4 regions of the Klebsiella grimontii genome follow, and region 3 is predicted to be linked to each of the others. Evidence: predicted binding sites of a transcription regulator. Region 3 holds the regulator's gene; each other region holds the start of a gene.
The links. The regulator Fur, encoded in region 3, represses iron uptake genes when iron is present. The targets are predictions, from matches to a motif close to ATAATAATGAGAACNACTATCAA.
Positions count from the first base shown of each region.

Region 1 (2,207 bases), 1.3 Mb from region 3:
ACTCGGTACCCAGCGTCAGATTCTGTTCGAATCCCAGGGTAAACGGAATATTCACCTCGCTGTGCAGCAGCACATCCGACAGGTCGATATCGGAGAATTCGCTGCTGGAGAAGATCCCTTCCGTTCCGCCAGCCAGTCCCTCGTTCATACGCGAGTTACGGGTGTGCTCATACTGCGCCCAGGTATTGCTGGTCACGCCGTTATCCCAGCCGCCGGTCCACGTGACGCCATACGTCTGGCGATAGAGGCGGTTGGTCTCTTTCCCGTACAGACTTTTCACCAGCGTGCTGGTGTTGGTATTCTGCGTGTCGCCTGCATACAGGTTGCCCTGGCGACTGTAGCCGGTTTCAAACTCCAGCGCCTGCATCGGCGCAAATTCCCAGCGCAGCTTACCGTGGATATCTTTATTCACCACGCCTTCGCGCCCTGCAGGATACGATCCCGCATAGCTACCGGTTCGCGCCGCTTCGTGGCCAGCGTTGACATCCTGGGCATCGGCCTGCGTTTTGCTCAGGTTTCCCCATAAATTAAAGCTGACCTCATCCGATAGCGGACCATTGAGGCTGAAGTTTGTCCGCTTCGTCGCGCCCTCTTTACGATGCTGAGGTGCGTTCATATAGGTATTCCAGGACCCATGCCACTCGCTGGTGGCCGGTTTTGTGACGATACTCACCACCCCGCCCATCGCGCCGTTACCGTAGCGGGCCGCCGCAGGGCCGCGAATCACGTCGATATGATCGATCATTTCCGCCGGTACCCAGCTGGTATCACCGCGCGTATCGCGGTCGCCGCGCCAGCCATAGCGCACGGAATTACGACTGGTCACCGGTTTACCATCCACCAGAATCAGGGTGTTCTCCGGTCCCATGCCGCGAATATCGACCTGGCGGTTATTACCGCGCTGGCCGCTGGTGGAGTTACCGGTGAGGTTGACGCCGGGCTGGGTACGAATCAGCTCGGAGACATCACGCGCGGGCGGATGTTTACGGATCTCCTCAGCGGTGATGGTCGATACGCCGGGGGCTTGCAGCGTCTGCGCCGCCGCGGTGACCACCATCGTTTCATCGTCATTTACCGCAGCCGTTTCAGATATCTTCGTATCGTCTGGCATGCTGCCATCAGCGGCCTGAACCGGCAGCGTCCCTCCCCAGATGACCATCGGGATTAGTACGGCCAGCGAGTAGTGTGAATCGTATTTCATGGAATATGCCCTGTTTTTCTTTTTAGCTGTCGGGGCACGTCTTCTTCATCAGTCAGATAAACAACGGTAATGACTTTTATGCAAGCGCAGTATCTCTGCTTTTGGCGTAGCCGGGCCCTCCCGCTTAAATAGCGGAATAGCAATAAATAATGAGCAGCCAAAATAGATTTATTACTCTGGCAAAAATGAAGAAATAAACGCACCGTGCTATTCTTTGACAGCATTCGCCGAACAGCAGTAATAGGAGTCTTGTGCCACACAACGTTATTAGAAATGAGATTTATTATCAAGTGGATAATTATCCACCGCACGGATAATTTTTAACAAATCAATAAAAACAAAAAGATAAGAGAGCTAAAGTCGTTTTTTATTTTTAGAACAGTTAAATAACTGAAGTATATCCACATTAAAAAAACACAATTCAGACATATTATCTCCATAATTAATTAGGGCGTGTGGGTTTATTATTTCACGATAAATATCGTCATTGTAAATTAATAGAATAATTAAAATAGCGGACTAGCCGACTCGCATACGCGATCGCCGGGGATGCTAACGGCGTGGAATTGACTAAAATAAGAAAATCCCCCTGCGGAGCACCGCGCCATGAACACTTCATCGTTCTATCGATACCTTGTCGGCGGGCTCGCATGCTTTGCCGCCCTGCTATGCTTCACCTCCGTTTACGCCGCCGCTGAGAACAAACTGTCAGAGCCAGAGGAACGAGAGGCCCTGAAGGTCGACGTTGACGATATGCTACAGCCCTGGAAGGGAGATTTACCCGGAATGCTCGACCGGCGAACTATTCGCGTATTAACCACCTTCAGCAAAACCTTTTTCTTTATTAACAAAGGCACTCAGCGTGGCGCCACTCACGATATTTTTATGGAGTTTGAACGTAGCCTTAACCAAAGCCTGGCGAAGGAGAAAAAGCTTAAACATCGTCATCTTAAGGTCCGTATCATCTTTGTGCCAGTTGCCCGCGACCAGCTCATCAGCGCGCTTA
Region 1 is NZ_CP169721.1:5,312,569-5,314,775, forward strand. It holds gene ACE3MN_RS24885 (TonB-dependent siderophore receptor) at 1-1,201, opposite strand, end outside; gene ACE3MN_RS24890 (transglycosylase SLT domain-containing protein) at 1,808-2,207, shown strand, end outside.
Region 1: a site for Fur is predicted at 1,469-1,491, ahead of ACE3MN_RS24885 (TonB-dependent siderophore receptor). Genes of this name have one in related genera too.

Region 2 (2,207 bases), 2.2 Mb from region 3:
AGACTCGTGAGCACATCCTGCTGGGTCGTCAGGTAGGCGTTCCGTACATCATCGTGTTCCTGAACAAATGCGACATGGTTGATGACGAAGAGCTGCTGGAACTGGTTGAAATGGAAGTTCGTGAACTTCTGTCTCAGTACGATTTCCCGGGCGACGACACCCCGATCGTTCGTGGTTCCGCTCTGAAAGCGCTGGAAGGCGACGCAGACTGGGAAGCGAAAATCATCGAACTGGCTGGCTACCTGGATTCTTACATCCCGGAACCAGAGCGTGCGATTGACAAGCCGTTCCTGCTGCCGATCGAAGACGTATTCTCCATCTCCGGTCGTGGTACCGTTGTTACCGGTCGTGTAGAGCGCGGTATCATCAAAGTTGGCGAAGAAGTTGAAATCGTTGGTATCAAAGAGACTGCGAAGTCTACCTGTACTGGCGTTGAAATGTTCCGCAAACTGCTGGACGAAGGCCGTGCTGGTGAGAACGTTGGTGTTCTGCTGCGTGGTATCAAACGTGAAGAAATCGAACGTGGTCAGGTACTGGCTAAGCCGGGTTCCATCAAGCCGCACACCAAGTTCGAATCTGAAGTGTACATTCTGTCCAAAGACGAAGGCGGCCGTCATACTCCGTTCTTCAAAGGCTACCGTCCGCAGTTCTACTTCCGTACAACTGACGTGACTGGCACCATCGAACTGCCGGAAGGCGTAGAGATGGTCATGCCGGGCGACAACATCAAAATGGTTGTTACCCTGATCCACCCGATCGCGATGGACGACGGTCTGCGTTTCGCAATCCGTGAAGGCGGCCGTACCGTTGGCGCGGGCGTTGTTGCTAAAGTTCTGGGCTAATAATTAGTTCTGAATTAAAAAGGGCGCTAAGGCGCCCTTTTTGCTGTCTGCTATATGTGAGCTGCAGCACGATGACCGGCAGCAAATAGAGTAAATGTTTATTTAATAGACAGGCTATTGTAATCATAACTATTCTCATTTACACTTTGTTTGTAAGTTGAACGGGAGTATATATGTACGTTTGTCTGTGTAATGGTGTGAACGATAAAAAAATTCGTCAGGCTGTGCGCCAATTCAATCCTCAGTCTTTTCAACAACTGCGAAAATTTATTCCCGTTGGAAATCAATGCGGTAAGTGCGTCCGTGCGGCGCGCGAGATTATGGAAGATGAATTAACCCGCATGCCGGAATATCAAGAGATCGCCTGAAGCCCCTCAGCTTTACTTTGACATCCCTATAGCTCGAACTACGCTTCAATAAGTGGAAGCGGAGGGACTATATAATGAAAGGTGATGTCAAAATCATAAGTTATCTCAATAAATTATTGGGAAATGAGCTTGTCGCAATTAATCAATACTTTCTCCATGCGAGAATGTTCAAGAACTGGGGCCTGATGCGCCTCAATGATGTCGAATACCACGAATCTATCGATGAAATGAAGCATGCCGATAAGTATATTGAGCGCATTTTGTTTCTCGAAGGGATCCCGAACCTGCAGGATCTCGGCAAACTCCGCATCGGAGAAGACGTCGAGGAGATGCTGCAATCTGACCTAAGGCTGGAGCTGGAAGGGGCGAAGGATCTACGCGAGGCCATTGCCTATGCCGACAGCGTCCATGACTACGTCAGCCGTGATATGTTAATCACTATCCTCGCAGATGAAGAAGGCCATATCGATTGGCTGGAAACCGAATTGGACCTGATAGGCAAAATTGGTTTGCAGAATTATCTTCAGTCGCAGATTAAAGTGGCTGACTGATAAACGTCTGCCATCCACAGAACACACCCGCTGTGGCCAGGAAAGGGCCAAAAGGCAGCGGGTGGTGTAGCATCTGCCTTGTTCTCGTGCACAAAATCAGCGCCGTTACGGCCGCGCAGGCCAGAATAGCTGCGATGAGAACCAGCTGCGGTAAAACTTCCCACCCATGCCATGCCCCAAGCGCGGCGAGAAATTTAATATCGCCGTAGCCGATGCCTTCCCGCCTGCGTATTCCCCTGTAGAGCCAATAGATCAAGCCAAAGGCCAGATAGCCGCCTATCGCGCCCCAGACGGCATGTACCAGATTGGCCGGCGACAGACAGAGATAATAAAGCAACCCACTCCACAGCAGAGGGCAGGTAAATTTATCGGGTAGCAAGCCATAGCGCAGATCGTGCCAACAAAGCGTGAGTAATAGCCCGCCATGGATAATAAAGAATGCAAAG
Region 2 is NZ_CP169721.1:450,729-452,935, forward strand. It holds gene tuf (elongation factor Tu) at 1-842, shown strand, start outside; gene bfd (bacterioferritin-associated ferredoxin) at 1,016-1,210, shown strand; gene bfr (bacterioferritin) at 1,285-1,761, shown strand; gene ACE3MN_RS02060 (prepilin peptidase) at 1,745-2,207, opposite strand, start outside.
Region 2: a site for Fur is predicted at 959-981, ahead of bfd (bacterioferritin-associated ferredoxin). Genes of this name have one in related genera too.

Region 3 (2,207 bases):
AAAAATAAGCTTTCATGTAGCAGAGTGTGCAGTTGGGCGTGATTGCTGTTTCCGCGCCCTTCTCTGTTCTGCTATCATTGCCCCTATCTGCGGGCATTACGCCACTACCACATCATTAAGTTTCAAGAGGTTATTTTACTCATGGCAATCATCGGCATCTTTTTTGGCAGCGACACCGGCAACACCGAAAATATTGCAAAAATGATCCAAAAGCAGCTTGGTAAAGATGTTGCTGATGTTCACGACATTGCCAAAAGCAGCAAAGAGGATCTGGAAGCTCACGATATCCTGCTGCTCGGCATTCCGACCTGGTACTACGGCGAAGCCCAGTGCGACTGGGACGATTTCTTCCCGACGCTGGAAGAGATCGATTTCAACGGCAAACTGGTCGCGCTGTTTGGCTGTGGCGATCAGGAAGACTATGCTGAATACTTCTGCGATGCGCTGGGTACCATCCGCGACATCATCGAACCGCGCGGCGCAACTATCGTTGGCCACTGGCCGACCGCGGGCTACCATTTTGAAGCGTCTAAAGGCCTGGCCGATGACGATCACTTTGTTGGCCTGGCCATTGACGAAGACCGTCAGCCAGAATTGACTAACGAACGCGTGGAAAAATGGGTAAAACAGATTTCTGAAGAGCTGCACCTTGAAGAAATCAAGAATGCCTGAGTCTAAACGGCGAAATCATCAGATTTCGCCGAATTGATAGATAAAAGCAATCAAAGTTATAGCTACAAGTTTTTAACTTTTAATCACATATCTGTACAATGTCCTCTGATTTAACGGGGTCGCGTGAAGCACTTTGTAGCGAGTGCCTCGTTTTTGACAGCATACAAGGCCCGATGCTTGCAGTTTTCATTTCACCATGGCAGTTCTATAATGAGACGCATTACATCGGGTGATTCTCTGTATTACTTCCGCTGATGGAAGTAGATCGTTTAGCAACAGGACAGATTCCGCATGACTGACAACAATACCGCATTAAAGAAAGCTGGCCTGAAAGTGACGCTTCCGAGATTAAAAATCCTGGAAGTGCTGCAAGGACCGGATAACCATCATGTCAGTGCGGAAGACTTATACAAACGCCTGATTGATATGGGTGAAGAGATTGGCCTGGCCACCGTCTACCGCGTACTGAACCAGTTCGACGACGCCGGTATCGTCACCCGTCATAATTTTGAAGGCGGTAAATCCGTTTTTGAACTGACGCAGCAGCATCATCACGATCACCTGATTTGCCTCGACTGCGGCAAAGTGATCGAATTTAGCGATGATTCCATCGAAGCGCGCCAGCGTGAAATTGCCGCAAGGCACGGTATTCGTCTGACCAACCACAGCCTGTACCTGTACGGACACTGTGCGGAAGGCGACTGCCGCGAAGATGAACATGCCCACGACGCGGCAGAGAAATAATCACCGCATCGTATACCGCCAAAAGCCAACCTGAAGGTTGGCTTTTTTTTGCCCGGAATTTGCCGCCTCTTTCTCTCGCGCTGCAATACGTTTACTGTCAGTGCATCCTGAGGTGTACGGAGAGTCGACATGGAGCTTCGCCAGCTACGCTATTATGTGCGCATTATTGAAACCGGCAGTATGGGCCGCGCCGCGCTTGACCTGAATATCGGCGTCTCCGCGCTGAGCCAACAGATGGCGCGCCTGGAGAACGAACTCGCCATCCGTCTGCTGCAGCGGACATCGCGCGGCGTAATGCCGACCAGCGCTGGTCTCGCCTTCTACTCCCAGGCGCAGCTGGCGCTGCGCCACGCCGACGATGCGGTTCTCGCCGCGCGCGAGGCGCGCCTTTCCGGCCACGTCAGCGTCGGTATGGCCCCCAGCACCGCCTCTGTACTGGGGGTACCTTTTATTCACGCGATGCGCGAAAGCTATGCCGACGTCCGCCTGCATTTGGTCGAGAGCCTCTCCGGTAATCTGGAACGCATGATCAACACCCGCCAGCTTGATTTAGCTATCGTGTTCCAGAAGGAGAAGCTTGCGCGCTGGAGCGCCAGGCCGATTCTCGAAGAGCGTCTGTTTCTGATTGGCACCCATGACGTGCTGGCCCCCCTTCCCGAAGCGAGCATCTCGCCTGGCCAACTGGCCGCTATCCCGCTGATAATGCCAAGCCTGGGGCATGGCCTGCGCGGCAGGCTGGAGGCGATCTGCCAGGAGCACGCCCTGAGCGTCGATGTGGTGGCTGAAATCGA
Region 3 is NZ_CP169721.1:4,003,237-4,005,443, forward strand. It holds gene fldA (flavodoxin FldA) at 142-672, shown strand; gene fur (ferric iron uptake transcriptional regulator) at 964-1,416, shown strand; gene tcuR (tricarballylate utilization LysR family transcriptional regulator TcuR) at 1,546-2,207, shown strand, end outside.

Region 4 (2,207 bases), 2.0 Mb from region 3:
GCCTCAACCGTGCACCCGGAAGCGTATCCGGTGGTGGAGCGCATTCTGGCGGCGACTCAGCAGGCGCTGAAAGATTTGATGGGCAACAGCAGCGAGCTGCGTAATCTGAAAGCCGTTGATTTCACTGATGATAAATTCGGCGTGCCGACGGTAACCGACATTATCAAAGAGCTGGAAAAACCGGGCCGCGACCCGCGTCCGGAGTTTAAAACCGCCCAGTTCGCCGATGGCGTAGAGACCATGAACGACCTGCTGCCGGGAATGATCCTCGAAGGCGCGGTGACCAACGTCACCAACTTCGGCGCGTTTGTCGATATCGGCGTTCACCAGGACGGCCTGGTGCATATCTCTTCCCTGTCGAATAAGTTCGTTGAAGATCCGCACACGGTGGTCAAAGCGGGCGATATCGTGAAGGTCAAAGTGATGGAAGTTGACCTGCCGAGGAAGCGTATCGCGCTGACGATGCGTCTGGACGAACAGCCTGGCGACAGCAACGCGCGCCGCGGCGGCGGAAACGATCGTCCTCAGGGCAACCGCCCGGCGGCGAAGGCCGCTAAACCTCGCGGTCGCGAGGCGCAGCCAGCGGGCAACAGCGCGATGATGGACGCGCTGGCGGCGGCAATGGGTAAAAAACGCTAATCTCTTTCCGGCCCCTTTTCTGAGGGGCCGTTTCTTCTCTGCTCTTCGCCATATTGCGCAAACAAGCATCAGTATTTTCTTATAACCTCTTAATAAGCGCGAATTACGGATAATGAGATTATTATTTTCATTTCGTTAACCAATGACACCTTTATTAAACATTCGCTAAGCAGAAATAATGATTCTCTCTACGGTCGTGACAAAATAGAGTTTGCTCAATATCAACAAATGCTCAATTTCCTGTTTAAAAAAAGAATCGAGCGCATTATATGTATTGATGATAAAAACTATTCTCATTATCATTATTTCCATTGAGTGTTTTTTATTCTTCGTTGGCTATGGTCCCTGGCACCGCGTCTGCGGCGCATAGGGGAAAACTCTCTTTCGGTTGGCGATACACAAGTAGGTCCTATGCAATTCACACCTGATAGTGCGTGGAAAATCACCGGCTTCTCCCGCGATATTAGTCCGGCATATCGGCAGAAGCTGCTGTCCCTCGGGATGCTGCCGGGTTCGTCTTTTAACGTGGTTCGCGTGGCGCCGCTCGGCGACCCTATTCATATTGAAACCCGACGCGTTAGCCTGGTATTACGTAAAAAGGATCTTGCGTTAATTGAGCTGGAAGCGGTTGCACAATAATGCCTGACCGGCACTAAGAGTATGAATATGAAAAAATTAACCCTTGGTTTAATTGGTAATCCAAATTCCGGGAAAACAACGCTGTTTAACCAGCTCACCGGCGCGCGCCAGCGTGTCGGTAACTGGGCGGGGGTGACCGTTGAGCGCAAAGAGGGCGGCTTCAACACCACCGATCATCAGGTCACGCTGGTAGACCTTCCGGGCACCTATTCCCTGACCACCATCTCCTCGCAAACCTCGCTGGATGAGCAGATTGCCTGCCACTATATTCTCAGCGGCGACGCCGACATGCTGATAAACGTGGTCGATGCGTCCAATCTGGAGCGTAACCTCTATCTGACGCTGCAGCTGCTGGAGCTCGGCATCCCCTGCGTGGTCGCGCTGAATATGCTCGATATCGCGGAAAAACAGAACATCCGCATCGATGTCGACGCGCTGGCCGCCCGCCTTGGATGCCCGGTAATCCCGCTGGTTTCCACCCGCGGGCGCGGTATCGAAGCCTTGAAAATGGCTATCGACCGCCATCAGCAAAATCAGGATATTGAACTGGTGCACTATCCGCGGCCGCTGCTGCGGGAGGCGGACAAGCTGGCGGAGATGATGGCCACGGACATTCCGCCGCGCCAGCGCCGCTGGCTGGGTTTACAGATGCTTGAAGGCGATATTTACAGCCGCGCCTTCGCCGGAGACGCCGCCCACAAGCTGGACGTAGCCCTGGCGCACCTGAGCGAAGAGCTGGATGACCCGGCGCTGCACATCGCCGATGCCCGCTACCAAAGCATTGCCGCCATTTGCGATGCGGTCAGTAATACCCTCACCGCCGAACCCAGCCGCTTTACCGCGGCGATGGATAAAGTGATCCTCAACCGCTTCCTCGGCCTGCCGGTCTTCCTGTTCGTCATGTATCTGATGTTCTTACTGGCGATTAA
Region 4 is NZ_CP169721.1:288,096-290,302, forward strand. It holds gene ACE3MN_RS01300 (Tex family protein) at 1-639, shown strand, start outside; gene feoA (ferrous iron transporter A) at 1,051-1,278, shown strand; gene feoB (Fe(2+) transporter permease subunit FeoB) at 1,306-2,207, shown strand, end outside.
Region 4: a site for Fur is predicted at 920-942, ahead of feoA (ferrous iron transporter A). Genes of this name have one in related genera too.